4 regions of the Billgrantia antri genome follow, and region 3 is predicted to be linked to each of the others. Evidence: predicted binding sites of a transcription regulator. Region 3 holds the regulator's gene; each other region holds the start of a gene.
The links. The regulator PhoB, encoded in region 3, activates phosphate uptake and scavenging genes when phosphate is short. The targets are predictions, from matches to a motif close to TGTCATANNNNTGTCANA.
Positions count from the first base shown of each region.

Region 1: HNO53_RS02885 (CYTH domain-containing protein) is a predicted target of PhoB. The motif match lies at 1,656-1,673, and genes of this name have one in related genera.
Region 2: phnD (phosphate/phosphite/phosphonate ABC transporter substrate-binding protein) is a predicted target of PhoB. The motif match lies at 4,898-4,915, and genes of this name have one in related genera.
Region 4: HNO53_RS04675 (DUF6482 family protein) is a predicted target of PhoB. The motif match lies at 2,526-2,543, and genes of this name have one in related genera.

Region 1 is NZ_CP053383.1:609,404-617,012, reverse strand. It holds gene HNO53_RS02895 (inorganic phosphate transporter) at 1-855, opposite strand, end outside; gene HNO53_RS02890 (TIGR00153 family protein) at 924-1,604, opposite strand; gene HNO53_RS02885 (CYTH domain-containing protein) at 1,733-2,572, shown strand; gene HNO53_RS02880 (ion transporter) at 2,631-3,515, shown strand; gene HNO53_RS02875 (L-threonylcarbamoyladenylate synthase) at 3,531-4,154, opposite strand; gene HNO53_RS02870 (PHP domain-containing protein) at 4,189-5,118, opposite strand; gene HNO53_RS02865 (YciI family protein) at 5,234-5,533, shown strand; gene mnmC (bifunctional tRNA (5-methylaminomethyl-2-thiouridine)(34)-methyltransferase MnmC2/FAD-dependent 5-carboxymethylaminomethyl-2-thiouridine(34) oxidoreductase MnmC1) at 5,727-7,609, shown strand, end outside.
Region 2 is NZ_CP053383.1:4,376,373-4,383,981, forward strand. It holds gene HNO53_RS20425 (methyl-accepting chemotaxis protein) at 1-755, opposite strand, end outside; gene HNO53_RS20430 (host attachment protein) at 869-1,297, opposite strand; gene phnE (phosphonate ABC transporter, permease protein PhnE) at 1,393-2,202, opposite strand; gene phnE (phosphonate ABC transporter, permease protein PhnE) at 2,196-3,005, opposite strand; gene phnC (phosphonate ABC transporter ATP-binding protein) at 2,992-3,798, opposite strand; gene phnD (phosphate/phosphite/phosphonate ABC transporter substrate-binding protein) at 3,869-4,876, opposite strand; gene HNO53_RS20455 (histidine phosphatase family protein) at 5,034-5,624, shown strand; gene HNO53_RS20460 (hypothetical protein) at 5,737-6,165, shown strand; gene HNO53_RS20465 (amino acid ABC transporter ATP-binding protein) at 6,234-6,962, opposite strand; gene HNO53_RS20470 (amino acid ABC transporter permease) at 7,013-7,609, opposite strand, start outside.
Region 3 is NZ_CP053383.1:4,507,003-4,514,611, reverse strand. It holds gene pstA (phosphate ABC transporter permease PstA) at 1-894, shown strand, start outside; gene pstB (phosphate ABC transporter ATP-binding protein PstB) at 912-1,724, shown strand; gene phoU (phosphate signaling complex protein PhoU) at 1,758-2,486, shown strand; gene cysZ (sulfate transporter CysZ) at 2,507-3,238, shown strand; gene phoR (phosphate regulon sensor histidine kinase PhoR) at 3,271-4,590, opposite strand; gene phoB (phosphate regulon transcriptional regulator PhoB) at 4,592-5,281, opposite strand; gene ubiA (4-hydroxybenzoate octaprenyltransferase) at 5,365-6,258, opposite strand; gene HNO53_RS21135 (chorismate--pyruvate lyase family protein) at 6,288-6,875, opposite strand; gene HNO53_RS21130 (FAD-dependent oxidoreductase) at 6,958-7,609, shown strand, end outside.
Region 4 is NZ_CP053383.1:974,155-981,763, reverse strand. It holds gene HNO53_RS04695 (Na+/H+ antiporter subunit E) at 1-242, shown strand, start outside; gene HNO53_RS04690 (K+/H+ antiporter subunit F) at 236-505, shown strand; gene HNO53_RS04685 (Na+/H+ antiporter subunit G) at 514-906, shown strand; gene hemH (ferrochelatase) at 921-1,994, opposite strand; gene HNO53_RS04675 (DUF6482 family protein) at 2,127-2,429, opposite strand; gene HNO53_RS04670 (hypothetical protein) at 2,584-2,877, opposite strand; gene dnaB (replicative DNA helicase) at 2,954-4,342, opposite strand; gene HNO53_RS04660 (carbohydrate porin) at 4,505-6,004, opposite strand; gene rplI (50S ribosomal protein L9) at 6,324-6,770, opposite strand; gene HNO53_RS04650 (YybS family protein) at 6,786-7,609, opposite strand, start outside.

The DNA of each region.
Region 1 (7,609 bases), 680 kb from region 3:
CAGCGGACCCACGGCGTTGGCCACGTCGTTGGAACCATGGGCGAAGGCCATGGCGCAGGCGGTAAAGATCATCAGCACGCCGAACACCCGCTCCACCCCGGTGAAGCCGAAATGGTCGGTCTGGCGGCTGCCGGCCTGTACGCGCCGCTCCATCCAGCCGCCCAGGGCCATCATGCCGAGGCCGAACAGAACCGACAGCAGCAGGTTGGTACCGAACCCAAGGTTTAGCCCCAGGTGCTTGAGTCCCTTGGTCAGAGTCACCATGCAGATGGCGAAGCCGACCAGCAGCACGTAGAACGGTACGTAGCGCTTGGCCGCGGCAAACGGGTCATGGGACTCGAAGATCAGGTGCTGCACCGACTTGAACAGGGTGAAGGCGATGACGCCCGACAGCAGTGGCGATACCACCCAGCTGGCGGCGATCTGTCCCACCTTGGCCCAGCCCACGGCATCGATGCCGAGTCCTGCCAGGGCGAAGCCGACGATGGCGCCGACGATGGAGTGGGTGGTCGACACCGGCCAGCCCTTCATCGAGGCGATCAACAGCCAGGTGCCGGCGGCCAGCAGCGAGGCCAGCATGCCGTAGATCAGCAGCTGGGGATCGTGCTGCAGTGCTGCGGGGTCGATGATGCCCTTGCGAATCGTCTCGGTGACCGCGCCGCCGGCAAGCCAGGCGCCGAGGAACTCGAAGATCACCGCGATGATGATCGCCTGCTTGATGGTGATCGCCTTGGAGCCGACCGAGGTGCCCATGGCGTTGGCGACGTCGTTGGCACCGACGCCCCAGGCCATGAAGAAGCCGAAGAGACAGGCCAGGATGATGAAGGTGTTCGCGTGCTCTGCAATGATCGACATAGGGGGTTGGATCCTATGTGGCTGTCAGGTTGAGAGGACATGTCCCGGCCGGGCCGGGCGACGATGTCCTACCGGGCAGTGAGAATCTGGAGACGGCTGCCGACGCGCTCGGCGCGATCGGAGAGTTCGCCGACCCAGTCGATGATCTTGTAGAGAAAGACCACGTCTACCGGCTTGAGCCTGTCTTCGAGCTCGAATAGCTGGCGTCGGATATCGATCTGCTGCTGGTCGGCCTGCTGCTCGAGAATGTGCAGCTCGCGAATCAAGTTCTGCATCACGTCGGCGACATGCCGGCCGAAGCCCGACTCGAGCAGATCCTGAAGCTCCTCCAGCGCTTGGCGCGCCTGGGCGACGCAGGCCACGGCGGTGTGCATGTAGTCGCGCATGGGCTGGGCCAGCTCAGCGGGCACCTGCATACGCCGGCCAAGCATGATGCCGGTGATGTCGCGCACCTTGTTGGCGATCTTGTCCTGGACGCTGATCAGGTCGAGCAGGTCGCTGCGGGAAACCGGGAGGAACAGCGTATTGGGCAGGTTGAGGCGCAGCTCGGTCTTGAGGCTGTCGGCCTCATGCTCCAGTTGGGTAATGGTCTCGCGGACTCTGGCGGCCTCGTCCCAGTCCCCGGCCAGCGACGCCTCGAAGAAAGGCAGCAGCTGGTCGGCACACTCGTTGGACTTGGCGATATGCGCCAGCAGTGGCTGAAACGGCGAGCGACCGAACATCGCCGAAAACGGATTGGATTTGACCATGGCGTAGAATGCGCTTGTGGAATGGCGGCGCCAGTATAAAGAATGGCACCCTGTCACGTCATTGAAATATTTGGCTTACACGGTAGCCCCTGACGCGCTCTCATTCTAGTCGAACAGCAGGAAGGCACATGAGCGAAGAGATAGAAATGAAGCTGGCACTGGCCGAGACGGGGCCGGAGCGCCTGTTGCAGCACCCCTTGCTGCGCGGCGGCGTGTACGACGCCCGGCATCTGGCCAATATCTACTTCGACACGCCGGCGGGCGAGCTGGAGGCAGCGCGCATGGCGCTGAGGCTGCGCCGGCACGGTGACAGCTGGGTGCAGACCCTCAAGACCAGCGGCGAAGGCGCCGGTGGCTACAGCCGGCGAGGCGAGTGGGAGTGGCCGGTAGCCAGCGAGACGCTGGACCGCGCGAGGCTGGCCGAGCTGCCTCCCATCGCCGGGTTGGGCGACGATGTGCTGGAACGGCTCGAGCCGCGCTTTGCCACCGATTTCGAGCGCCGTGCCTGGCGCCTGGAGCTCGCGGAAGCCACCATCGAAGTCGCCCTCGACCAGGGCGAGATTCGCGCCGCCGGACGGCGTGTGCCGATCCGCGAACTGGAACTGGAACTCAAGGACGGCGACCCCCAGGCGCTGTGGAGCCTGGCGCAAGCCTTCGCCGAAACGGTGCCACTGCGACCCGCCGATGCCAGCAAGGCCGCCCGCGGCAGCGCCCTGCTCAGCGGCCGCTGGACGTTGCCGGAAGGCTCTGGTGAAGGAGAGCGGCTGCGGCGTGCCCTGCTGGCATTGGACGCCCTCGCCGATACCGGCGAGGATAGCTGGAGAGAAGCGGCCCGAGAGGCCTTGCAGGCGCTCGCCGCGGGCGACGATGATGCTGCCCGTCTCGCCGCCATGCTGGAGCAAGCCGATTGGTTAGGCGTCGAGTTCGGGCGCCTGGCGCTGCGGTTGGCCCATCGCCTGGCGGCATGAGCCGTTTCCCATTGCCACGTACCGCTGAAGTGAGCCACTTGCCGCAGGAAGCCAGCGCATGACCGAACCGTTCCGACCGGCCGCCGATGGCGTGCGTACACGCCTGTTCCAGGTCATCTTCGAATCCGACACGCCACTGGCCAAGGGCTTCGACATTGCCCTGATCCTGGTGATCCTGGCCAGCGTGCTGGTGGTCATGCTCGATACCGTCGATCACCTCAGCGCGGCCTATGGCGAATGGTTCTACTGGCTGGAGTGGGGGTTCACCCTCGCCTTTACCGTCGAACTGGTGGTGCGCCTGATCATTCTCGACAAGCCGCTGCGCTACCTGCGCAGTTTCTACGGCGTGATCGATGTGATTGCCATCCTGCCCACCTGGTTGATGCTGCTGCTTCCCGGAACCCAGACCCTGGTGATCGTGCGCCTGCTGCGCGTGCTGCGCATCTTCCGCGTGCTGCGCCTGATGCAGTTCGTCGGTGAAGGACGCCTGCTGGTGGAGGCACTGCTGCGCAGCTGGCACCAGATCTTCCTGTTCCTGTTCACCATGTTCCTGCTGGTGACGCTGTTCGCCGCGCTGGTCTACATGATCGAGCCTGCCGAAGCCGGCTTCAGCAGCATTCCCACGGCCATCTACTGGGCCATCGTGACCCTGACCACGGTGGGCTACGGCGACATCGTCCCCGTCACCCCCCTCGGCCAGGCGATCTCCACCCTGGTCATGCTGATCGGCTACTCGATCATCGCCATCCCCACCGGGGTGTTCTCGGCCGAAGTGATCCGCTCGATCCGCGCCGACCGGTACTCCGAGCAGGCCTGCCCCGGCTGCGGCCACGACCGTCACGAGCAGCGTGCGCTTTACTGCCTCAAGTGCGGCACCTGGCTGGACGAGGAGACGCCGGACCCGCACCTCGCCGAACAGGCGCGCGACACGTCTAGGGACTGAACGGCGGCGAGGCGCTCACTCGCCGAACGGCGCCAGGTCGCCGCGGCCTTCGCGCACAATGGTCGGCGGCAGTTCACGCAGATCGATGACGCTGGTGGGCTCCAGATGGCAGGCGCCGCCGTCGATGACCAGATCCAGGTGGGCACCGTAGCGCTCGCGGATCTCTTCCGGGTCGGTCATCGGCAGCTCCTCGCCCACCGGGATCAGCGTCACGCTCATCAGCGGCTCGCCCAGTGCCTCGAGCAGGGCCAGGGTGATGCGATGGTCGGGCACGCGCACGCCGATGGAGCGCCGCTTGGGATGCAGCAGCAGGCGCGGCACTTCGGAGGTGGCGTTGAGGATGAAGGTGTAGGCCCCCGGCGTATTGGCCTTGAGCAAGCGGAACACGCTGTTGTCGACCTTGGCGTAGGTGCCGATGTCGGAGAGGTCGGAGCACACCAGGGTGAAGTTGTGCTTGTCGTCCAGCGAGCGCAGCCACTTGATCTTCTCGATCGCCTTCTTGTCCCCCAGGTGACAACCCAGGGCATAGCCGGAATCGGTGGGATAGGCGACCACGCCGCCCTGGCGCACGATCTGCACCGCCTGGTCGATCAGGCGCTTCTGCGGATTGTCCGGGTGGATCTGGAAGAACTGACTCATGCGGGCTCCCTGTCGTCTTGGATGCGTGCCGCCACTATAGCGCGCCGGGGGCGGCCGCGTCGCAGCCCGTCGCAACGACGCCAGCCAGACGAGGGTGCATCCACACCGGGGACACGGCGGTGCGCGGCACCGGGCTCATGCTGCCCGGGGCCAAGTGGCCGCCGGGGAAATGGAAGTCGCTGCCGAGCGAGGCATACAGTTCCCGCTCGGCGAGCTGGCGGGCCAGGTCGCGGGTCACGTCGGCATTCTGGAAGCCGCTGACCAGCTCGGCGGCCTGGCCGCCGGCGGCCACGAAATCGTCCAGCAGCTGGCCGCGCTTGCGTCGGGTTAGCCCGTAGCGCAGGGGATGGGCCAGCACCGCCACGCCGCCCGCTTCGACCACCCAGCCCACCACCTCGGCCAGCGCCGGCCAGTGCGCCTTGACGTCGCCCGCCTTGCCGCTGCCGAGATGCTTACGAAACGCCGTGGCCATGTCGGGCACCAGCCCCGCCGCCACCAGCGCCCGGGCGAAGTCGGGCCGACCCAGCGGACGATGGGGCCCGGCCTGCTCGCGGGCGCGGGCCAGCGCGTCGTCGAGCCCGATCTTCTCCATGCGCTTGGCGATCACCTCGGCACGGGCCTCGCGCGCCCGGGCCTGGTCATCGAGCCCTTCGGCGAGCGCCCCACGAGCCCCCTGCGGCAACAGCCCCACGACATGAATGCCGATCCCGTGCCAGCGGGTCGAGAGTTCGACTGCCGGCAGCAGGTGTACGCCTAGGCGCGTCGCCGCTTCGCCGGCTTCGGCCACGCCGGCTACCGTGTCGTGGTCGGTCAGCGCCATTAGCCACACACCGCGCGCAGCGCACAGGGCGACCACCTCAGCGGGCGGCAGGGCGCCATCCGAGGCAGTGGAGTGCATGTGGAGATCGACCCCCAGAGGAGCGGAGTCGCCGTCGAAACGCGTGGGCAGGGCGGGCAGCGGCATGACGCGGGCAGGCAACTTTGTCAAAATGATGGCCCATGGTGCGCGCCCGGCGACGGTCGGTCAACGCACGCTTGGAGTCCGCGGTGATACCGCGCTTGCCAGAGGAAACGCTGCGATGCTGTACGCAATCATCAGTGAAGACGTGAAGAACAGCCTGGAGCGCCGCCTGGCCGCCCGCCCCGACCATCTGGCCCGGCTGGAGAAGTTGCGCGACGAGGGCCGCCTGGTGCTGGCCGGTCCACACCCCGCGGTGGATGCCGAGAACCCCGGCGACGCCGGCTTCAGCGGCAGCCTGGTGGTGGCCGAGTTCGACAGCCTCGACACTGCCCAGGCCTGGGCCGATGCCGACCCCTACATGATCGCCGGGGTCTATGCCAAGGCGACAGTGAAGCCGTTCAAGAAGGTCTTGCCCTGACCCGGCCCCCCTGACCGCTCGGGACTCCCCTTCCCCGACGAGACCGCTTATCCACAGGAGTTTGCTCACAGCTTCTGTGGATAACGCTGTTGAAACGCCGCGGATGCCTTGCGCGATACGCCATGCCACGCCGCGGCGACGCCATCGATCAATTTTTGAGCAGCCTTGTCTGGTACTGGAGAAGCCCGTGTCACTGCCCCACGCCCCCCTTCCGCCGCTGGCCGGCCTCGAGCCCGCACGTCTCGACTGGCAGCACGACGAGACCGGCGACAGTGCTCCGCACTCGAGCCGCTTCGACGACGTCTACTTCTCGCGCCACGACGGCCGGGCGGAAACCGAGCATGTCTTTCTCGCCGGCAACGACCTGCCGCGACGCCTGGCCGCCTGGCAGGAGCCGCGGCCCTTCACCATCGGCGAGACCGGCTTCGGCACCGGGCTCAACATGCTCTGTGCCTGGGCCTGCTTCGACGCGCACGCCCCGGCCGGGGCACGATTGCATCTGGTTTCCACCGAGCGCTACCCGCTGAGCCGGGACGACCTGACCCGGGCGCTCGCCGCCTGGCCGGACCTGGCCCCGCGCGCTGAACGGCTGGTGCGCCAGTGGCCCGAGCCGGTGGCTGGCGTGCATCGGTTGTGGCTCGACGAGCGGGTGACGCTGGACCTGCACTTCGGCGATGCCACCGAGCGCCTCGTCCTGCTCGAAGGGCGGGTGGATGCCTGGTTTCTCGACGGTTTCGCTCCGGCCAAGAATCCCGAGATGTGGCGCCCCGAGTTGTTCGACGCCATGGCCGCCCGCTCGCGGCCCGGTGCGACCTTCGCCACCTTCACCTGCGCCGGGGTGGTCAAGCGCGGGCTGGACGCGGCGGGATTTGCCTGGCGCAAGGTGCCGGGCTTCGGGCGCAAGCGGGAAATGCTCTGCGGCGAGATCGTAGAGCCGCCTGCCGATTCCCGTCGCCGCCACTCGCCCTGGTTCAGCCCGCCAGCGCCACGCCCGCCGCGCCAAGTGGCGGTGATCGGCGCCGGCATCGCCGGTGCCAGCACCGCTGCCGCCCTGGCCCGGCGCGGCGTGGCCGTTACCCTGATCGATCGCTTCGACCGCGCCGAGCTGGGCGCCACCCACCTGCAGGGGGCGCTCTACGTCAAGCTGGCCGTGGAGACCAACCTGCAGAGTCGTGCCTACCTCGCCGGCCTGCTGTATAGCCGGCGCTGGCTGGCCCAGCTCGACCCGGACCAGACACTGTGGCGGCCCAGCGGCGTGCTGCAGCTGGCGCTGGACGAGAAGGAGCAGGCACGCCAGGCACGTTTCCTGGCCAACCATTCGCTGCCCGAGAGCGTGGTGCGCGGCCTCGATGCCGAGGCGGCCAGCCGCGCGGCGGGAATACGACTCGAGGCATCGGCGCTCGATTACCCTGAAGCCGCCTGGGTCAGGCCGCTGGAACTGTGCGTTCATCTGGCCCGCACGCCCGGCGTCAGCTTCCGCCGTGGTGAAGTGACGGCGCTGCACGGCGGCGAAGCCGGCTGGACGCTGACCCTGGCCGACGGCGAGCGCATCGAAGCCGACCAGGTGGTGGTCGCAGCCGCTCGCGAGGCTGCCGGGTTCAGCCAACTCGCGGCGCTGCCGCTGCAGCCGGTGCGCGGCCAGGTCAGCCAGCTGGCATTGCCCGAAGGCGCTCCAGCGCTGGGCCGCGTGGTGTGCGCTGGCGGCTACGTTCCGCCGGCGGCAGACGGGGTACTCAACTTCGGCGCCACCTTTGCTCCCGGCGACACCGACCTCGCCGAGCGCGAGGCCGACCACACCGCCAACCTGGCGGAGCTCGAGCGCGGCCTGCCCCACTTCGTGGCGGCGCTGCGCGAGGCCGGTGCCGACCTCTCGCCCGAACGGCTCACCGCACGCACCGGCGTGCGCGCGGCCAGCCCCGACAAGTCGCCATATGCCGGACCGGTTCCCGACGCCGAGGCCTGGCGCGAGGACTATGCCGTGCTGGCAAAGGATGCCACCCGCATACCCGACGCTCCCGGCAGGCATCACGCCGGGCTGTGGATCAGCGCCGCCCACGGCTCCCGCGGCATGGCCAG
Region 2 (7,609 bases), 130 kb from region 3:
GACTGATTGGCCTCGAGCAGCAGCGCCTGGATGAAGTCGAGCGCCAGGTCGACCCCGGCAACGCCGCGAAACTCGCCGTCGACCAGAATCGGCACATTGAACGACGTGACCAGCAGCGTCTCGTCGCCATACTCGTAGGGCGCCGGGTCGATGATGCAGGGGGCCAGGGTCTCGCGCGGGCAGAGATAGTACTCGCCTTCACGTACGCCGCTGGCGAGCACCGCGGTGCTCTCCATGGTCCCACCCAGCGGCAGCACCTCGACCTCACCGTCGCCGCTACGATACCACCAGGGCATGAAGCGGCCGCTGCCATCGTAGCCATCGCTTTCGCCAAGGTCGGCATACAGCGCGTCGCGGCCGAAGGCGTCGGGCTCCCAGCCGATGAAGGCATCCAGCAGCGATGGGTTCTCGACGACGGTCTGGCGCACCAGGTTGGAGAGTTCGCGACGGCTCAGCGAGAGGGCACGGCGGCCGCTGGCATCCTGCTGCCCCATCAGCGCATTGGTGTCGGCCAACTGAGTCGCCAGCGTCAGCGCATGCTCGAGTTCACGCTGAATGCGTCCGGCCTCGGCATCGGCCAGTACCGCCAGGCGTTCGTCGATCGCTCCCTCGAGCAGCTCGCGGGTATGGGCCTCGACGGTCTGCTGGGTACGCGCCGAGGAGAACAGGCCGTAGAGGACCAGGGCCACGACCACGGCCAACAGGCAGGGGCCGGCCAGCAGGACAACGAACTGGCGGATCGATTTGAGGTGCATGGGCGCTCTCGCTGAAATAGAAGCCGGTAATCGCGAAGAAAACTTCGCTTTCATGGCTCTCTTATCGGCAAGAACGCCCCCATCTTGAGACGAAAGTTTGAGGATGGATGGGATCAGCGCATATCGCTGACAGCCTGCTGGATGTCGTTTAGCGGCGCCTTGGACAGGTCCTTGTCCAGGGTATGGATAACCAGCTTGCTGGTCGGACCGTCGAGCTTGTCGCGCAGCACACCCAGGAAGCGTGGCGGTGCCACCAGGATCAACTTGTCCATGCTGTTGTCGACCCGGGCCTTGTAGATGCGCTCGGCGATCTGCTTGGCGAAGATCTCGGCTTCGTGATCCAGAGCCACGCTGTCTCCCCGACTGGAGCGCCGGGTCTGAGAGGTCGATTCATCCATGGCGCCCGTGGCGCCCGTCACCAAGTCTCCCTCGTGCAGCCGCCCTTCGGCGTGTACCAGACTCTCTTTCTCCTCCAGCTTGAGCGCATCGCGTGTAAACACGCGAGCCCGCGCCGCATCGGCCACCACGATATACGTTGTCATAGCCTCTCCTTGAGTCGGGTTGAAGTCAAAGCCCGCCTTCCCGTTGCGGACTCTCTATCTCCAAAATGGCAAGCAGACTCTCAAGGGTCAACCGGTTACAGCACCTTGCCCCGCAGCAGGCCGGTCACCGCCTCGCCGATCAAGACGAGCACCACGATGGCGATCAGGATGGTGGCTACCGTGGGCCAGGCGAAGGTGTCGATGGCACCCTGCAGGATCACCCCGATGCCGCCGGCGCCGACCAGGCCCAGCACCGTCGATTCGCGAATGTTGATGTCCCAGCGCAGGATGACGATGGCAAAGAAGGCCGGCATCACCTGCGGCACGATGGCATAGGCGATCACCTTGGCCTTGGACGCACCGGTGGCCTCCATGGCCTCCACCGGGCGGCGGTCGATCTCTTCGATCGCTTCGCCCATCAGCTTGCCGATGAAGCCCACCGAGCGAAACATGATGGCGAGTATTCCGGCCAGTACTCCCGGGCCGAAGATTGCCACGAACAGCAGTGCCCAGATGATGGTGTTCACCGAGCGGCTGGCGACCAGGATGAAGCGGCCCAGCCACAGGCAGGCACGGTTGGGAGTGGTGTTCTGGGCGGCAATGTAGGAGACCGGCAGCGCAATGAAGATCGTCAGCGCGGTGGCCAGCGTGGCGATGTGCACCGTCTCGAGCAGCGCATTGACGATCGCCGCCAAACGCGAGGGGTCGGGCGGCCACATGCGCGCACCGAGGCTCGATATCTGGTTGGGCGCGTCCCACACCCAGGGCCAGAAGATATCGATGTCGCGCACCGCCCAGTAGACCACCATCACGGTGGCCAACAGCACGGCGTAGCGGATCATGCGCTGTTTGCGGTCATAGCGTCGCCACACGCGGTCGGCCAAGGCGCCGGCACGATCTACCATATCTTCTTCCTCACCCAGCCGCTGATGCCTTCACTGACCAGAATCACCGCAATGATCGTGAGCAGGATGGCAAAGGCAAAATCGTAGTCGTAACGCCCGAAGGCGTTCATCAAGGTACCGCCAATGCCGCCGGCACCGACGATGCCGACCACCGCCGAAGCGCGCAGGTTACTGTCGAGCTGGTACATGGAGAGCCCTACCTGGCGCGGCAGGATCTGCGGGAATACGGCGTAGACCAGGGTGGCGAGGTAGCCCGCGCCAGCGGCCTTCATCGCCTCGACCTGGCCCCAGTCGATCTCCTCGATCTCCTCGGCCAGCAGTTTGCCGACGAAGCCGATCGAATAGATCGTCAGGGTGAGGATACCGGCCAGGGGCCCGAAACCCACCGCGGCGACGAACAGGATGGCGACGATCACCGGATGGAAGCTGCGCGAGACGATGATCACCGCGCGCCCGAGCAGGTAGATGGGCTTGGGCGCCACGTTCTTGGCAGCCATCACGGCAAAGGGAATCGACAGCGCCACGCCGAGCAGCGTGGCCAGGATGGCGATCTGGAAGCTCTCCTTGAAGCCGGTGAGCAGCAGTTCGCTGCGCTCGAAGCTGGGCGGAAAGCCGCCGCCGAAGATACGCGCCGCTCGCGGCAGGCCCTCGCTGATGCGCTCCCAGTTGAACGGCAGCGAGCCGAACGCCCACACCAGATAGACGAGTATCGCCAGCCACAGCCCATAGCGCAGTAACGGGCTGGCAATGAAGGGCGGCTTGCGCCAGGTGCGCGGCGCACCGACAGGGTCAGGTGGAGTCATGCGCCACTCCCTGTCTCGAGCGGCCAGGCTCCGCGGTGATCTCGTCCTCAGCGGCTTCGATGCCGCCATAGATGGCGTCCAGCGCCTCCTTGGTGAAGTCGGCCGGGACGCCGTCGAAGATCATTTTCCCATGGCGTAGTCCGACGATGCGCTCGGTATAGGCCTTGGCCTGGGCCACATTGTGGATATTGATCAATACCGGCAGCGAGAGCTCACTGGCCAGGCTCTGCAGCAGTTTCATGATCTGCTCGGAGGTGCGCGGATCGAGCGAGGCCGTCGGCTCGTCGGCGAGCAGGATCTCGGGCTCCTGCATCAGCGCCCGCACCACACCGACACGCTGGCGCTCGCCGCCGGAGAGTTCGTCGGCACGCTTGTTGGCGTAGTGGGCGATGCCCACCCGCTCCATCAGCTGGAAGGCACGCTCGATGTCGCTCTGGGGATAGCGCCGGGTAACGGCCTGGAAAAGATTGACGTAGCCGAGTCGGCCAGCCAGCACGTTCTCCATCACCGTCAATCGGTCGATCAGGTTGAAGCCCTGGAAGACCATGCCGATCTTGCGTCGAGCCCGGCGCAACTCGCGCCCTTTGAGGTTGACCAGCTCGGTGCCGTTGAGCCGGATCGAGCCCGAGGTCGGCTCCACCAGGCGGTTGATGCAGCGCAGCAGGGTACTCTTGCCGGCACCGGAGGCACCGACGATTGACACTACGCTGCTTCCTTCTACCTTCAGGTCGAGCTCTTCCAGTACCGGCTTGTCACGGCCGTAGCGCTTGACCAGTCGCGTTATTTCCAGCATGCCACTCCCTCATACCACCAGGAACGAGGGGCCCCGGCCATGCCGAGAGCCCCGACGCAGTTCACCAGACTTACTCCTGGTCCAGGTTCTCGGGAGTGTATTCGACTCCGTTGGCGTTCTGGATGGTACGGATGACCTTCCAGTGTTCCTGATAGTTGATGGGGATGAACTTCTCGACACCCTCGAACTCGTCGCCCAGCTCGGTGCCCTCGAACTCAAAGGAGAAGAAGGCCTCCTCGATCTTGTCGACCAGGTCGGGGTGCAGGTTGTGAGCATAGGTATACGAAGTAGTGGGGAAGCGATCCGACTCGAAGATCATGCGCACCTCCTCGGGATCGTAGAGGCCACGGGCGGCCATGCGCTCGACCACCTCGGAAGCCACCGGGGCGGCATCGTAGTCGCGGGCGACCACGCCGAGCATCGACTGATCGTGGCTGCCGGAGTAGACCACCTCGTAGTCCTCTTCGGGTACGACCCCCAACTCGGGAAACAGGGCACGCGGCGCCTGGTTGCCGGAGTTGGAGGTCGGCGAGGTGTGCGCAATGCGCTTACCCTTGAGATCCTCCAACTCCTCGATGTCGGAGTCGACGTGGGTGTAGACCTGCAGGGTGTAGCCGAACTGGCCGTCGTCGGAGCCCATCAGGGCGAAAGGCACCGCCCCCGCCAGGTTGACGGCAAACGGCGTCGGCCCGGTTGAGAAGCCTGCGATGTGAAGTCGTCCGCTGCGCATGGCCTCGACCTGCGCCGAGTTGGACTGCACGGCGAAGAAGCGCACGTCGCGCCCGGTCACTTCCTTCAGGTGGTCGATGAAGGGCTGCCAGATATCGGAGTAGATGGCCGGATCCTCCACCGGGGTATAGGCGAAGATCAGCGTATCGGGATCGACCCATTCGGATTCGTCGCTGGGACGGTCGGCCACCAGGTCGCCATCCTCGTCACAGTAGATCTGGTCCAGGTCGCCGCGCTGGCAATCGGACTGAGCCTGCGCCTGGGCGGGCAACAGCAGAAGCAGCGGCAGCAGTGAGGTGAAGGCCAGCGTGGCGAAGGGGGAACGACGGAACGTCCTGATAGTTGTCATTGGCGTGTCTCTCTGTATCACTGTCATTATGTTGTTGTCAGCGATGGCGGGAGCGAAAATGCCCAGGAAAGCCGCTCATCTGCTCGAAAGCGAACACGGTAAGGCCCATATGATCGCAAACGAAACTAACCAACAATCTAGGTAGTATGCCAACACGATGTCAATCCGATTTCACTCCGCTTTGGGCCAACGCCACAACCGCTACCTGCTGATGCGGCATGGCCACAGCCAGGCCAATGCCCGTCACTTGATCATCAGCACGCCGGCCCGGGGTCTGGCGGAATATGGCCTCTCCGAGCAAGGCGAAGCGCAGCTGGACGCGCTGCTCGCCGACTGGCGCTGGCCGGCTCCTACCCACATTCTGCACTCGGACTTCCTGCGCACCACGCAAACCGCCAGGCGAGTGGCCGCTCACTTCGGCCTCGAGATGCAGGCCGAGCCGCGCCTGCGCGAGCGCGACTTCGGCGAACTCGAGGGCGCGGCGGACAGCCGCTATCGTGACGTCTGGGTCCATGATGCGCGCAGCCCCGAGCACCACGAATACGGGGTCGAGAGCGTGGCCAGCGTCGCCGCCCGCATGCAGGGCGTGATCGCCTCGCTGGAGCAGGCACTGCGGGGCGAGACCGTACTGCTGGTCAGCCACGGCGACCCGCTGCAGATCATGCTGACCGCCCTCGAAGGTCGCCTGCTGACGGAGCATCGCGACCGCGAAGCGCTGCTGCCGGCCGGCATCGCTGTGCTCGATTGATCGGGACATCGACAGGACGGCTGACGCTCGGCGTCTTCTGGGGTAGCATCGGCTTTCCGGCAGGGATGCCGGCCACATCATCGTACTGCGAAGCATCCACGGGAGGACCCCGATGCGACAGTTCCTGTTTCCCCGCCGCCCGATGTCCCGGGGCGTGCTGCTCCTGATTCACTTCGGTCTGCAGGCTGGCCTGCTGACTTACGCCCTGCTGTGGCTGCTGCCGCGCAGTCCTTGGTTCGGCGCGGTCGAATGGCACCTGGCCTGGCCCAGCCTGGCGCTGGGAGTCGGGCTCTGGCTGGCCGCGACCCTCGTTTTGCGCCTGCTGATCGAGCTCTGCCTGCTGCCGCATCACCTCGCCAACCGCACCGGTTTTGCCCCGGGCGACATGGTCACCCGCTCCTTCGAGCGCCGCCCGGCGGTGCACGACAGCCAAGCGGCCTGGACCAGCGAGGCACGCCCGGTGGAAACCGAGCCCAGTGTTCTCGGCAACGCACGCGTGACACGGCCCGCCGAGCCTCTCAAGCCTCAGGGCAGCCTCTGAGCTAGCCGGGCCTAAACGGAATGCGCGGCCGGCCCCGTAGAGTGAGGCGGCCGCGCAGGGCCCAGACCTCAGTGACCGAGGATCTGACTGAGGAAGAGCTGCGTCCGCTCGGACTGCGGATTGTTGAAGAAGGGCTCCGGGGCGTTCTCCTCGATAATCTGGCCCTGGTCCATGAAGATCACGCGGTCGGCCACGGTCTTGGCAAAGCCCATCTCGTGGGTCACGCAGAGCATGGTCATGCCCTCGTTGGCCAGCTCCACCATGACGTCGAGCACCTCCTTGATCATCTCCGGGTCGAGCGCCGAGGTAGGCTCGTCGAACAGCATCACGTCGGGATGCATGCACAGCGAGCGGGCAATCGCCACGCGCTGCTGCTGCCCGCCCGAGAGCTGGCCGGGATACTTGCGCGCCTGCTCGGCGATCTTGACCCGCTCCAGGTACTGCATGGCGAGCCGCTCCGCCTCGCGGCGTGGCTTCTTCTGAACCCACATCGGTGAGAGGCAGCAGTTCTCCAGTACCGTCAGGTGCGGGAAGAGATTGAAGTGCTGGAATACCATGCCTACGCTGCGGCGGATCTGCTCGATGCGCTTGACGTCCTGGGTCAGCGGCACGCCGCCGACCACGATCTCGCCGGCCTGGTGCTCCTCGAGATGGTTGATGCAGCGGATCAGCGTCGACTTGCCCGAGCCCGAGGGCCCGCAGATGACGATCCGCTCGCCCCGCTTGACCTCTAGGTTGATGTCGCGCAGTACATGGAAGTCGCCGTACCACTTGTTGACGCCGCGCATCTCGACCATCAGGGTCTCCGCGCCGGCCTGGGTTGCCTGTTCAGTCATTGTTCTAGTTCCTATCTCTTATGGCCGGTGTGAAGTTTCCGCTCGAGGTACTGGCTATAGCGCGACATGCTGAAACAGAAGATCCAGAACATGAACGCGGCGAACACGTAGCCCTCCAGGGAGAAGCCCAGCCAGCGGGAATCCGACAGCGCTGCCTGCACGATGCCGAGCAGGTCGAACAGCCCGATGATCATTACCAGGGTGGTGTCCTTGAACAGCGAGATGAAGGTGTTGACGATGCCGGGGATCATCAACTTCAGCGCCTGGGGCAGCACGATCAGGCCCATGCGCATCCAGTAGCTCATGCCCAGCGCCGCCGCCGCCTCCTCCTGGCCACGGGGAATCGCCTGCAGCCCGCCGCGGATGACCTCGGCCATATAGGCGCTCTGGAACAGGGTGATGCCGATGAAGGCCCGGATCAGGCGGTCGACGCTGACCCCGGTAGGCATGAACAGCGGCAGCATCACCGAGGCCATGAACAGCACCGTGATCAGCGGCACGCCGCGCCAGAACTCGATGAACACCACGCAGAAGCTCTTGACGATGGGCATCTGTGAGCGTCGCCCGAGTGCCAGCAGGATGCCGATCGGCAGCGCACCGACCATCCC
Region 3 (7,609 bases):
CCGCTGGAGGAGGTACTGCGCGCGTGGCGGCCCAATGCCATGTCGCTGCCGCAGAAGTTGGCCGCCTGGGCAGGCGGCGTATGGCGTTTCCTGGCCGAGGGGCCGCGTGACGGCAACACGGCCGGTGGCGTGTGGCCGGCGATTTTCGGTACCGTGCTGATGGTACTGTTGATGTCGCTGTTGGTGACTCCCTTCGGCGTGCTGGCAGCGGTCTACCTCAACGAGGTGGCGCATCAAGGGCGCTGGACGAACCTGGTGCGGATCGCGGTGCGCAACCTGGCGGGGGTGCCCTCCATCGTCTACGGCGTGTTCGGCCTGGGGGTATTCGTCTATGGTATCGGTAGTTCGCTGGACGAGTGGTTCTTCAGTGACTCGTTGCCATCCCCGACCTTTGGTACCGGTGGGCTGCTGTGGGCGTCGCTGACGCTGGCGCTGCTGACGCTGCCGGTGGTCATCGTGGCCACCGAGGAGGGACTGGCACGGATCCCCGTCGAGCAGCGTGAAGGCGCCTTGGCGCTGGGTGCTACTCGCTTCGAGACGCTGGCCCGGGTCGTGCTTCCGATGGCAGTGCCGGCCATGCTCACCGGCGTGATCCTGGCGGTCGCCCGGGCTGCCGGCGAGGTGGCGCCGCTGCTGCTGGTCGGTGTGGCCAAGCTGGCACCCCAGGTACCAGTTGACGGCGAGTTTCCCTTTCTCCACCTCGAGCGCAAGTTCATGCACCTGGGCTATCACATCTATGACACGGCATTCCACGGCAGCGACGTGCAGGCGGCCATGCCGCTGGTCTTCGCTTCGGCGCTGCTGCTGGTGCTGGTCATCCTGGTGCTTAACCTGACTGCCATCTTTCTGCGACACCATTTTCGCGTGCGCCACGGCGTGCAGCCGCGGCCTTGAGGAGCAAAGACACAGCGATGACCTTGCCGTCCCGCTTCCAGCCCAGCCCGGGTTCGATCATCGACTTCCCCCCCGAGGCCAGCTGCTTCCAGATCGAGGGGCTGGGGTTGTCCTATAGCGGCAAGCCGGCGCTGCGAGGGCTCTCGCTGCGGGTTCCCCGGCACCGGGTCACGGCGTTCATCGGCCCGTCGGGCTGCGGCAAGTCGACGCTGCTGCGGGCGCTCAACCGGCTGCACGACCTCAACGAGGAGGTGAGCTACGAGGGAAAAATCCGGCTCGAAGGCGAAGACATCCACGCGCCCGAGGTGGCAGTGGACGAACTGCGCCGACGTGTCGGCATGGTGTTCCAGGTGCCCAACCCCTTTCCCATGTCGATCTACGACAACGTGGCCTTCGGGCTGCGCCTGCAGGGGGGACTGACCCGCCGGCGCATGGACGACATCGTCGAATGGGCGCTGAATGCTGCGGCGCTCTGGGATGAGGTCAAGGATCGCCTGCGTGCCTCGGCATGGTCGCTCTCCGGCGGTCAGCAACAGCGTCTGGTGATCGCTCGCTCGCTGGCGGTACGCCCCGAGGTGCTGCTGCTCGACGAGCCGGCCTCGGCACTGGACCCGATCTCTACACTCAAGATCGAGGAGCTGATTCGCAGCCTGAAGTCGCAGCTGACGCTGATCCTGGTCACCCACAACATGCAGCAGGCGGCGCGGGTTTCCGACTATACCGCCTTCCTGCAGGACGGCGAACTGGTGGAGTACGCCCCCACCGACACCCTGTTCACCAACCCTAGCCTGCGTCGCACCGAGAACTACATCACCGGCCGCATGGCCTGACGAGGCCGGCCACGCCAGCCCGAGGAGAGAACGATGGACATCACCAGCGATACCCACAGTCAGCACATTTCCCGCCAGTTCAACCAGGAGCTGGAAGCGCTCAAGACCCACCTGATGACCATGGGCGGGCTGGTCGAGCAGCAGGTCCAGGAGGCGATCCAGGCGCTGCTCGATGGCGACAGCCGCCTGGCGGAGAAGGTGCGCGATCGCGATCGCGACGTCAACGCCATGCAGCTCAAGATCGACGACGAGTGTACCCGGGTGCTGGCCCGCCGCCAGCCGGCGGCCTCCGACCTGCGCCTGGTGCTGGCGGTGATTCGTGCCACCGCGGATCTTGAGCGCATCGGCGACGAAGCGAGCAAGATCGCGCGCAACGCGCTGACCCTGATCGACGGCGGCAACAATGTCCGCGGCCTGGTCGAAGTACGCCACATCAGTGAGCACGTTCGCCGCATGCTGCGCGACGCTTTGACCGCCTTCGCCCGCTTCGACACCGAGCTGGCCCTGCAGGTTGTGCACGAGGACGACTCGGTGGACGATGAGTACGGCAGCGCCATGCGCTCGCTGATGACCTTCATGATGGAGGACAGCCGCGCCATCGGCCCGGTGCTCAACGTCATGTGGATCTTGCGTGCGCTGGAGCGGGTCGGCGATCATGCCGACAACCTCGCCGAGTACGTCATCTATCTGGTCAAGGGACTCGACATTCGTCACATGGACCCGGATCAGATCGACGAGGATGCGCTGACGCGCAAGGAGTAACTACCCGAGAGAGGATTCGGATGCTGAACGCCTTTGCGGCGCTGACGCGCGGGACGCGGCTGGTCTATGGCCGCGGCCTGCGCCGCTATGTTTATGCCCCTATCGCCGTCAACCTGATGGTCTATTCGGCCATGCTCTACTACGTGATCAGCCACTTCGGCGGCTGGCTGGAGAGCTGGATGGCCATGGTGCCGGCCTGGCTCGGCTGGTTGGAATGGCTGATCTGGCCGCTATTCGTGGCTAGCCTGGTGTTGATCGTGTTCTTCACCTTCACCCTGGTGACCCACCTGATCGCCGCGCCCTTCTATGGCTTCCTGGCGGCCAAGGTGGAAGTGCAGGCCACCGGCCGGCCGCCGCTCGACGACCGCGGCCTGGCGCGCACGGCGGTGGATGCCCTGGGGCGCGAGCTGGTCAAGCTCGGCTACATCCTGCCGCGCGCCCTGGTGCTGCTGGTAATCAGCTGGATTCCCGCGCTCAATGTCGCCGCCCCTTTCTTGTGGGCGCTGTTCTCGGCCTGGATAATGGCGATCACCTATCTCGATTATCCCATGGACAACAACAAGGTGAGTTTCGCCGACATGCGTCGCCGGCTCTCCTCGCATACCTGGCACACTCTCACCTTCGGCGGCTGGGTGACGCTGATCACCTGGATACCGCTGGCCAACCTGTTCCTGCTGCCCGGCGCCGTGGCCGGCGCCGTGCTGATGTGGGACCGCCACTATCGCGGCGAACGTGATCTCGCCACGACGTGAGCCGTGACGCCGTTCGTGACTCTCCTCTCGCTTCAGCGTTCGGAGACTTGCTTTGCCGTCGCCTCGGCCACCACCAGCCGGGAGGCGGGGAACACGCAGCGGAACAGGGCCCCGCGGCCTGGGTGGGAGTCGATCTCGAGGTAGGCGTCGTGGCGTAGCAGCACGTGCTTGACGATGGCCAGTCCCAGGCCGGTGCCACCACTTTCGCTGCTGCGTCCCTTGTCGACCCGATAGAAGCGCTCGGTGAGCCGGGGGATATGCACCGGGTCGATGCCCTCGCCGTCGTCTTCCACCTCGAGACAGGCGCCCCTGGGGTGCGATTTCCAGCGCAGCACGATGTGGCTGCCCTCGGGGGTGTAGCGCACCGCGTTGGAGGCCAGGTTGGACAGCGCGCTGTGGATCTCGCTATCGCTGCCGAGCAGGCATTGCGCCTCATCGAGCTCCACCCGGATCTGCTGGCGGCCGGCCGCCAGCGCCTCGGCGTCGCGGCGCACCTCTTCGAGCAGCGTGGCCATGGGCAGCGGCAGATGGTCCTCGCCGCCCTGGTCGATCTCCAGCCGAGACAGCAACAGCAGGTCGTTGACCAGGTTCTGCATGCGGGTCGTCTGCTCCTGCATGCGGGTCAGGCCCTGAGCGAGCCGAGGCGGCAACTGCTGGGCATAGGTGACGTAGGTCTCGAGGTAGCCGGCCAACACCGTCAACGGCGTACGCAGCTCATGGGAGACATTGGCGACGAAGTCGCGGCGCATCTCCTCCAGGCGGTGCAGGCGGGTAATGTCACGCGCCATCACCAGGCGTTCGTCGTCACCGTAGAGCGTAATCTGGAACTGCAGGACCTGGCGTTCGTCGACCGGGGAGGCCAGCGTCAGCGGCTCGCGATAATCGCGGGCGTTGAAGTAGGCGACGAAGCGGGGATCACGCACCAGGTTGGTGATGTGCTGGCCGCGGTCATGGGCCGCCTTGAGCCCCAGCATGCGCTCGGCGGCGCTGTTCCACCATTCCAGATCGCCGTGCGGGTCGAGCATCACCACGCTGTCACGCATTGCCTCGGAGGACTCCTGAATGCGCTTCAGGGTTGCCTGCAGACGGTGTTGGGTATGTCGCTGACCCTTCTGGTAGCGGTACAGGCGGTCGAACAGCTCGCCCCACAGGCCGGTGGCCGCGGGCGGTTCGCTGTGCGGGTTGCGGGTCAGCCAACGGCGCAGGGCATGCAACTGGCGAAGATGATAGATGAGGCGCAGGGCGAGTCCCGCGGCGAGCCCCAGCCCCGGGGCGGAAAACAGCCAGCCGACCAGGCTGCCCGCCACGGCGAGCAGGCCGAGACGCCAGAGTTCATGGCTCCAGGAGCGCACGTCAGCCCTTGTTGGAGAAGCGGTAGCCGGTGCCGCGCACGGTCTGGACCAGATGCTGGTGGGCATCGCCCAATGCCTTGCGCAGGCGGCGGATATGCACGTCCACGGTGCGTTCCTCGACATAGACGTTGCCGCCCCATACCTGGTCGAGCAACTGGCTACGGGTGTAGGCACGTTCCTGGTGGGTCATGAAGAACTGCAGCAGGCGGTACTCGGTGGGGCCCATCTCCAGCGCCTTGCCGCCGGCGCTGACGCGGTGGCTGACCGGGTCGAGCACGAGGCCGTCCACTTCCACCGGTTCCTCGACGCCCTTGGGCGTGGTCCGGCGCAGTACCGCCTTGAGTCGGGCCACCAGTTCACGAGGCGAGAAGGGCTTGGTGATGTAGTCGTCGGCGCCGGCCTCGAGGCCCTGGATCTTGTTGTCCTCTTCGCTCTTGGCGGTAAGCATGATGATCGGCAGCTCACGGGTGGCTTCCTCGCGCTTGAGCCGGCGTGCCAGCTCGATGCCGCTGGTGCCGGGCATCATCCAGTCCAGCAGCAGCAGGTCGGGCTGGTTGTCGACGATCATGCTGTGGGCGCTCTGCGCGTTGGCAGCCTCCAGCACGCGATAGTCGGCCATCTCCAGCGCCACCGCGATCATCTCGCGGATCGGCGCTTCGTCATCGACGATCAGAACGGTCTTGGCGGTCATCCCGAAGCCTCGCGGTCAGTGACGGGTCGGTGACGATCTCACCACGTCATCATGACACTTGGATGACAACGCTGCCATAGGGGCTAGACACCGGCGGCAGGCCACAGGCTTAGCGCGATGCCGGCGAACGCCAGCAGCCCCGACCAGTGGTTGTTGAGGAAGGCCTGGAAGCAGCGATCGCGCTCGCGCCGGCGGATCAGGAACTGCTGGTGGACGAAGGTGGCGGCCATGCCCGCCAGGCCCAGCCAGTGGAACGCGCCCAGCTCGAGGCGCAGCCCGACCCAGCCCAGCAGGCCCAGGGTGACCAGCTGCAGCAGGCCGATCATGGCGCGATCGGTACGACCGAACAGCACCGCCGTGGACTTGATGCCGATCTTGAGGTCGTCGTCGCGATCGACCATGGCGTACTCGGTGTCGTAGGCCACCGTCCACGCCACGTTGGCGGCGAATAGTAGCCAGGCTTCCAGGGGCACATGACCCAGCACCGCACCGAAGGCCATCGGGATCGCCCAGGAGAAGGCGGCGCCGAGAAACAGCTGCGGCAAATGGGTATAGCGCTTCATGAACGGATAGATGAATGCCAGCGCCACGCCCACCAACGAGAGCAGGATGGTAAACGGGTTGGTGAACAGCACCAGCACGAAGGCCGAGGCGACCAGACCGGCGAACAAGCCCTTGGCCTCGCGTTCGCTGATGCGCCCGGTGGCCAGCGGCCGGTTCTTCGTACGCTTCACGTGACCGTCGAAGTGGCGGTCGGCGTAGTCGTTGATCACGCAGCCCGCGGCGCGCATCAGGTATACCCCGGCGACGAAGATCAGCAGCAGGTGGCGTTCGGGAACCCCGGCGGCGGCCACCCACAGCGCCCACAGCGTGGGCCACATCAGCAGCCAGGTGCCGATGGGGCGATCCAGCCGCATCAGGTGCAGGAAGTCGGGCACGCGGGCCAGCCCCTTGGGGCGCATCAGAGAGCGTTCCATCGGTGTCTCCTCATTCGATGGCGATCATCCTAGCGTGATGGCAAGCCCAATTCATCCGCCATCGCGTCGAGGAAGAACTCCTGTACCAGCACGGCGAAACGGCCGTGGCGGAATACCGAACGCCGACCCCAGGGGCCGAACGCCGGGTGAAAGGACGCTGTGCCGGTCGTGATCTCGATGGGGCTGCGCTGCAGATCGGGCTGACGGAACAGCCAACTGCCCAGCGAGCGCTCACCAAGCCGTTCGAGGCGCTGGCCACGCAGCTGCGCCAGCGGAGCCACCGAACGCGCCACCACCCAGGGCCGCTCGTCGAGGCACAGCGCCACTTCCCGCAGCCAGGCGAGACGATCGAGGGGCAACCCGAGCGCCTGGGCTTCGTCGAGGCTTGGCTTGCCCAGGTGCTGGCCGAGCAGGCGCACGCGGAAGGCACGGCCGGCGCCGGCTTCGATCAACCGCGCGGTGAGCGAATCCCGCGTGGCCACCCAGGCCCACCAGGCTGGGCTCATTGCTGGCCGGCCCGCCAGCAGTGGGCGCCAAGAGGCGGCAAACGAGGAACGGGTATGGCGCTCCGTGCGGTTGCGGGTCACCGGCACCTCCGGGTCGAATATGGGGCGCATAGTGTAACATGCGGTCCTGACGCACTTGCGTGCGCCATGCAGCGTTTCGCCGTGTACGGGCAGCTTTTTTACAAGGAGTTCCATGAGCGCACCTCTCACTATCATCGGCTCCGGGATGGCGGGCATCGGTCTGCTCAAGCAGCTGCGTGCGCTGGGTGTCGAGCGCCCCGTCACCCTGATCACTGCCGACAGCGGCGACGACTATTCCAAGCCGCTGCTCTCCACCGGCTTCGCCAAGCGTCTGGCCCCCGAAAAGCTGGCGGCACGCTCGGCGCTGGAGGTGGCCGCTCAGCTGGGCGCGGTGGTGCGCACCCACACCCGGGTCGGCGCCGTCGACGCGCAGGAGCATTGCCTGCACATCGGCGAAGAGCGCCTGGCCTACGGCGAGCTGGTACTAGCTACCGGGGCCGCTCCGGCGGTGCCGTTCGCCATCCCCGAGGCGCTTGCCGGTCGCCTCTTCACGATTAACGATCTCGACGACTATCGCGCCTTTCATGCCGCCCTCGAGGCACTGGCTCGGCCTGCCCGCGTGGCTATCATCGGTGCCGGCCTGGTGGGCTGCGAGTTCGCCAACGATCTGGCGGCGGGCGGCCATGCGGTGAGTCTGGTGGCGCCGGAGCAGGCACCGCTGCCGCGTCTGTTGCCGGAGCCGTTGGGGCGCGCGCTGGGCGAGGTGTTCCGCGACGCCGGCATGACGCTCTATCTGGGACGCGGCCTGGAGCGGCTGGAACCGG
Region 4 (7,609 bases), 1.0 Mb from region 3:
TCAACCCCCGCCGCCGCCTGCATCCGCATTTCGTGGAATACCCGCTGATGCTGCAGGATCGTTTCACCATCACGCTGCTGGCCAACACCATCAGCCTGACGCCGGGCACGGTATCGGCCAACCTGCGCCTGGACGGCAAGAGCCTGCTGATCCATGCCCTGAACGCGAAGGATGAAGCGGCCCTGATCGCCCATATACGCGAGCGTTACGAGCGGCCGCTGAAGGAGATCTACGAATGCTAGACATCGCGCTGACGATCAGCCTGACGCTGGTGGTATTGGCCCTGCTGCTTAACGTCTACCGACTCGCCGTGGGGCCGGACATGCCCGACCGCATCCTGGCGCTGGACACCATGTACATCAATTCCATTGCCTTGATCGTGCTGATGGGGCTATGGCTCAACACCAAGACCTATTTCGAGTCGGCGCTGTTGATCGCCATGCTCGGCTTCATCAGCACCGTGGCAGTGTGCAAGTACCTGTTGCGCGGCGATATCATCGAGTAGGAGGCTCCATGACCCTGTACGTGATCCTCGAAGGCGTGATCGCCTTCTTCCTCGTTGCCGGCGGCGCCTTCGCCTTCATCGGCTCGCTGGGCATGGCCCACCTGCGCGACTTCTACATGCGCCTGCACGGGCCCACCAAGGCCACTACCCTGGGCATCGGCTGCATGCTGATCGCCTCGATGCTTTACTTCTGGGTCACCCAGGGCAAGCCCGACATCCAGGAAATGCTGATCACGCTGTTCCTGTTCATCACCGCACCGGTAAGCGCCCACCTGCTGGCCAAGACCGGGCTGCACATGCAGCTCAAGCACATCGACGAGACCGGCGGGCGCCCACCCGAGCTACGTCCCGAGGAAATCGGCGAGAAGCCCGTGCCCCACCCCGACCGCGGCCACGGCTGACGTCGGGCCGCTGGCTACAGCCAGCCGCCCAGCTCGTTCTCGGCGATCGCGACCAGCGCGGCGACATGATCGTCGCGCTCGTTGAGGCAGGGAACGTAGGTGAATTGCTCACCGCCGGCAGCGAGAAAACTCTCGCGGATCTCCTCGTTGATCTCCTCGAGGGTTTCCACGCAGTCGGAGGCGAACGCCGGCGAGATCACCGCGATATGCCGCTTGCCCTGGCGCGCCAGTTCGGCCACGTGATCGACGGTCTGCGGGCCGACCCACTCCTCGGGGCCGAACTGCGACTGGAAGGCGGTCTGTACCGTCCCCTCCTCCCATCCCAGCCGCTCACGCAGCAGCCGCGTGGTCTTCTGACACTGACAATGGTACGGATCGCCCTCGCGCAGGAAGCGCTTGGGCACGCCGTGATAGGAAGCGACCAGCACCTCGGGCGGTGTCTCGGTGGCGGCATAGGTCTCGCGCACCGAGTTGGCCAGCGCCTCGAGATAGGCCGGATGCTCGAAGTAGGCCGGCACGGTGCGCAGCGCCGGCTGCCACTTAAGCTTCATCAGGGTGCGAAAGGCCTGGTCGTTGGCGGTGGCGGTGGTCGGCGAGGCGTACTGGGGGTAGAGCGGGAAGAACAGGATGCGCTGGCAGCCTGCGGCCTGCATACGGCGCAGCACGCTATCGGTGGAAGGGTTGCCGTAGCGCATGCAGAAGTCCACCAGCACGCGATCGCCATGACGCGCCGTCAACGTCTCGGCCAGCTTGCGGGTCTGCTCGCGGGTGATGGTCAGCAGCGGGCTCTCGTCCTGCTGCGTGTTCCAGATGCTGCGGTAGGCCTCCCCCGACTTGAACGGACGCCGGGTCAGAATGATCAGCTGCAGCAGTGGTTGCCACTTCCAGCTCGGATAGTCCACCACGCGCTTGTCGGAAAGGAACTCGTTGAGGTAGCGGCGCATCGACCAGTAGTCGGTAGCGTCCGGCGTTCCCAGGTTGGCCAGCACGATGCCGATCCGGGGGGTTGGTACCGCGGGGTGATCCGCCGGAGCATGAGCCGGACGTTGGCGTTCCGCCGGGCTCGGTTGCACTTGCGATGCGGCCATGCGCTGCGCTCCTCATGCGTGAAGAAAGAAGCGTTCATTGTATCAGGCGAGGAGCGCACAGGGCATGAAGTTATACTATAAAGACGATTTGTATAACTTGGATCAAGGTTAAAGAATAGACCAGCACAGACGCTAGAACACGAGCGGCATGCGTGACGTCAGCGGGTCGTGATAATGAGTGTCCCGGCCGATCACCTCGTCCTGCGGTACGTGCTGAACCAGGAAGGCGCGATGAATGCCGGCGCGCTGCAGTTCGAGATAGACGTCCTCCAACGAACGAAAGACGGTCGGCTTGCCGCGACGGGTCAGCAGGTGACGCCCCCCTTCCACATCCTCCAGCTCCACCTGATAGCAGTGGCTGCCGGAGTGCGTGATGACCCGCACCTCGAAGTTGTCGTGTCGGGAGACGAATTGTTTCAGCTGTTCGAATTCCATGGTTCCCTCCATGTCCTGGAATTGTTTCCATTGGCCTATGCGAGATATGCGTCGGGCACAGCATGACTGTGCCCGATGTGATCTGCATGACGCTGGCATATCATTATTATGACAGCCGAGACGTCCGAGGGTTCCGCTATTCGCGCCCGTGGCGCTACTGATAATCGGAGGGATCGATCGCCTTGGCCAGCGAGTTGCGGTCGACCCACTTGCCCGCCTTGGTCTCCTTGTAGCGGAACACCACGCGGTCACCCACCGCCACGGCGAGCTCGGCGTCCTCGGTCTGGTAGCTGTAGGTTTCGCCGTCCACGACCAACTGGAAACGGTAAAGGTCCGGCATGCCCAGCCACTCCTTGAAGGGACCTTCACGCTCCAACGCCTGAAGTTCGCCGCGCGCTTCCAGTTTTGGGGTGCGCTGGCGCTTGCCGCGCCGAAATCCGCCTGCCATGGTCACTCCTCGAAAACGACTGTCGGGGGCTCGGCATTATACGGTGCCGGGCGTCAGGCTCAACCGCCGCCCAGGCTTATTCGCCGAACGCATCGCCGTAGCTGTCCGGCGCCAGGTCCTCGAAGCGGGTGTACTTGCCGATGAAAGCCATGTGCACCGTGCCAATGGGACCATTACGCTGCTTGCCGATGATCAACTCGGCCAGGCCCTGATTGTCGGGATTGTCGGGATTATAGACCTCGTCACGGTAGACGAAGGCGATCACGTCGGCGTCCTGCTCGATGGCGCCCGATTCGCGCAGGTCCGACATCACCGGCCGCTTGTTGGGTCGCTGTTCCAGCGAGCGGTTGAGCTGGGAGAGTGCGATCACCGGACAGCCGAACTCCTTGGCCAGCCCCTTGAGCGAGCGCGAGATCTCGGAGATCTCGCCGGTGCGGTTCTCGGAGAAGCCGGGGATCTGCATCAGCTGCAGGTAGTCGATCATCACCAACGCCAGATTGCCGTGCTCGCGCACCAGGCGGCGCATGCGCGAGCGCATCTCGTTGGGCGACAGCGCCGCCGTATCGTCGATGAATAGTTGCTTGTCCTTGAGCAGGTTTACCGCCGACGTCAGTCGCGGCCAGTCCTCGTCCTCGAGCTGGCCGGTACGCACCCGGGTCTGGTCGATACGCCCCAGCGACGACAGCATGCGCAGCATCAGTGCATCCGCCGGCATCTCCATGGAGAACACCATCACCGGCTTGTCGCTCGAGATAACGGCATGTTCCACCACGTTCATGGCAAAGGTCGTCTTGCCCATGGAGGGGCGCCCGGCGATGATCACCAAGTCCGAGGGCTGCAGGCCCGAGGTCATCTCGTCGAGGTCGCGAAAGCCGGTGGAGAGACCGGTCATCTCGCCCTTCATGTTGAACAGCTCGTCGATGCGGTCCACCGCCTTGGCCAGCAGTTCGCTCATGCCGATGGGGCCGCCCGACTTGGGTCGCTCCTCGCTGATCTGGAACACCAGCCGTTCGGCCTCGTCGAGCAGTTCGTCGGCCGGCCGGCCTTGAGGACTGAAGGCGCCGTCGGCGATCTGGCTGGCCGCGCGGATCAGCTTGCGCAGCGTGGCCCGCTCGCGCACGATGTCGGCGTAGGCGCGGATGTTGCTCGCCGAGGGCGTATTGCGCGCCAGCTCGGCCAGGTAGGCGAGCCCGCCGACGGTGTCGAGCTGGTCGCGCCCCTCCAGCGCCTCGGACAGCGTGACCACGTCGAGCGGCCTGGCGGCTTCGGCGAGGCCGATCATGGCGTTGAAGATCAGGCGATGCTCGTAGCGGTAGAAGTCGTCCGCCACCAGCCGGTCGGCGACGTTGTCCCAAGCCTGGTTGTCGAGCATCAGGCCGCCGAGCACCGACTGCTCCGCCTCCAGCGAGTGCGGCGGCACCTTGAGCGCAGCGGTTTCCTGATCGAGCTCGAGCGTGTCGTTCATGGTGCGGCAACCTTGATGAGAACGGGCCGTGCCATTCTACCCGATGGCCGGGGCCCACCCTACCTTTCAAAACCACAAAAACCGCGACCGAAAGCGGTCGCGGCAAGGGATCGAAACCGTGCGCGAGCAGTGGCCCGGCCATGGCCGGGCCGCACTGGGAACCTAGAACCAGACCTCGGTCTGCACGCCGAAGCTCCACTGGCCGCCGGTAAAGCCGTCGCTTCCGAAGGCGTCGTCGCCGTTGAAACCGTTGAGCTCCTCGTCCCAGTCGCTCCAGGAGGCGAACAGGCGGATCTCGGGGCGCTGCCAGAAGCCGCCCACCTGGGGCTTGAAGGTCGGTGCGATGGTGAACTTGGTGTAGTCGCCCTCCACCGCGCTGTTGCCGCCGCGACCGCGGGGATCGAGGTCCATCCACTGGTAGCTGGCCTCGTACTGCATCTCAAAATTCTGGGTGAGTTCGTTGGCCAGGCGTACGTTGAAGGTGGCCCAGTCGTACTGGTCGCCCTCGACGTAGCGGTCCTCGCTGGTCTCGGCGAGGATCGCCGGGGCCACGCGCCAGCGCGGCGCCACGTAGGTGGTGCCGTAGAGGGCCAGGCGCGTCGCGGCGGCGTCGTCGGTGAGGTCGCCGTCGCTGCCGAGCCCCTTGACCTGGGCGCCAAGGCCCTGACCGTGCAGCACCGCGGCCTTGAAGTTGCCCTCGCCCAGGCCGAAGAAGCTGTCGCCGTGATAGGCCACCATGGTATGGAAGCCGCTGTCGGCAGCGGTCTGTCCCTCGTCGATGTCACGCTCTTCGTTGTCGGCCGCCGACAGGCCGTTGACCATCCACTGCCAGTTGCCGAAGTAGTTGTTGGAGGTGACGATCAGGCTATCGGTGGAACCGGTATCGTCGGGGTTCTCGCTATCGACGGGAAAGTCGCTGAAGCTGCGCCCGTAGAGCGAGAAGTTCGAACGCCAGCTGTCGGCCAGCTGCATGTCGTAGATACCGGCACCGGTACCGGCGAGGAAGATGATGTCGCTGTCGAGCCAGTGGATGTCGAAATTGTCGCGGTCGAAGCGCTTGCCGGCCCAGATCGAGGCGTTCTCGAAGGCACCGGTGAAGCTCGGCAGCTCACTGAACTCGGCGTAGACCTGGCGCACGTTGAGGTTGGAGTCGTCGTCCCAATCGTTGCTGGTGGTGGTGCCACTGGCCAGCATGGTGCGGTAGTGCGCCTTGGCGCCGTTGTCGAACTGCATGCGGTAGTTGAGGATCGCCTCGGCGTAGGTATCCGGCTCGTTGCCCAGCCGCCCCACGGCGCCGCCCAGCCCGCCGGCCGGGGTCACGTAGGGCCCGCCCTCGATGCTCTTGCGGTCTTCGCCCAGCAGCAGCCCCGAACGGGCATAGACGTTGAACGAGAAGCCCTCCTCGCCGCTGGCCTGACGCTCGACCTTGGCCAGTCGCTCCTCCACCTCGTCGGCGGAAAGACGCCCCTCGACCTGGGCCTCGGCAAGTTCGGCACGCTGCTCCGCGGCAGCGGCACGCTGCTCGGCGGCGGCGATGCGGTTCTCGAGCTCGAGCAGGCGCTGCTCGAGAGAGGCAGTATCGGCAGCGGCGTGCCCCATCATGCCGAAGCTGGCCACGGCTACGGCGGTGACAAGCGGGGTTCGTAGCAAGGCAGTCTTCATCGCAGTGGTTCCTTTTATGGTTGTATGTTCGTTTGTTTCACAAGAGAGACGGGGCGAAACACGGCACTGTATCGTTTCAGACAAGCATCGCGACGATGCCTTACGGCCCTGCTGCCCTAGCCTGAAGCCCAACGCATCCAGACCAGGCAAAAACTTAATCGTTTAAGAGTCGTGACGCAAAGGCAAACCGTAATATTACTACCAATGTCTAAGCCGAAATCCGCGTGCGCCGATGTCGGGCCAAACGAACAAGGGGCGCGGGAGAACTCCCGCGCCCCTTGGCGTCGCAATCTAGCTAGCTAGAAGCCGACTCGGCGGCTTACTCGGCCACTACGACCACACGAACGGTGGCGTCGACTTCGGCGTGCAGGTGCAGGTCGATGTCGTACTCGCCGGTCTGACGGATCGGACCTTCCGGCATGCGAACTTCGCTCTTGGCGACTTCGATACCGGCCTGGCCCAGCGCCTCGGCCAGGTCACGCGGACCGATGGAGCCGAACAGCTTGCCTTCGTCACCGGCCTTGGCCACCAGCGACAGCTCGATCTCGGCGAGCTGGGCGGCACGGGACTCGGCGATCGCCTTGCGCTCGGCGGCCTGGGCCTCGAGCTCGGCGCGCTGCGCCTCAAAGGCTTCCACGTTGTCCTTGGTAGCCGGTACGGCAAGGCCGTAGGGCACCAGGTAGTTACGACCATAACCGGGCTTCACGGCCACCTTGTCACCCAGGCCGCCCAGCTTGCCAATGTTGTCGAGCAGAATGACTTCCATCTCGTTAACCTCTTGTCAGTCGCCGCGAGGGGCCAGACGGCCGCGGAAATCCACGAACACGTCGATGAAGGCCGCCAGCAGCACTATCAGAATCATGGGCCAGGTGGTGATCAGCAGTACGTAGAAGGCGATCAGCCACAGCCCGTTCATGCCCTTTATCCCGATGAAGCCGTGCACCAGCGCCATGCCGGCTATCAGCAACGGCACCCACACCAGCATGGAGAGCGACGGCAATCCCAGCACCATGCCCACCACACCGAACAGCACCAGCAGACCGAGTTCGCGCGGCGCCAGGCGCAGCGCATGGAACTCCCGCCGAAAGCCGCCGGGGTTGTAGAGCCCCGCCTGCCAGGCACGAGCCAGCGCCAGGCAGCCAATGGCGGCAATCAACACCACCAGGCCGGTAATGCCACCGATCAGCAGCGATGCCAGCTGCTCGGTGTCATAGCCCTGGCGTACCAGTTCCGCCAGCATGCGATCGATCTCGTCCGAGCCCTGGCGCAGCTGCTCCAGCAGTGGCCCGGTGCCGCCCGGCGGTACGAAGATGCCGAGCTGGACCAGCACCGCCGTGGCCAGAGTGCCGACGATCAGTGCCTCGCCCCAGCGCATGCGGGAGCGCAACACCACCGCCATCAGCGTGACCAGCAACACGCTGGCCAGCGGGATGACGTCGCCCTGCGTCCACCACCATCCGGCAGGGATGGCAGCCGCTGCCAGCACTGGCAGCGCTGGCGACAGGCCGCGCCGCAGCGTGACCAGGGCAACGATGGCACCGCTCAGCCAGAACAGCCAGGGTACGATCGCTGCCAATGCCGCTCCGCCTACGGCGTAGGGCGTGC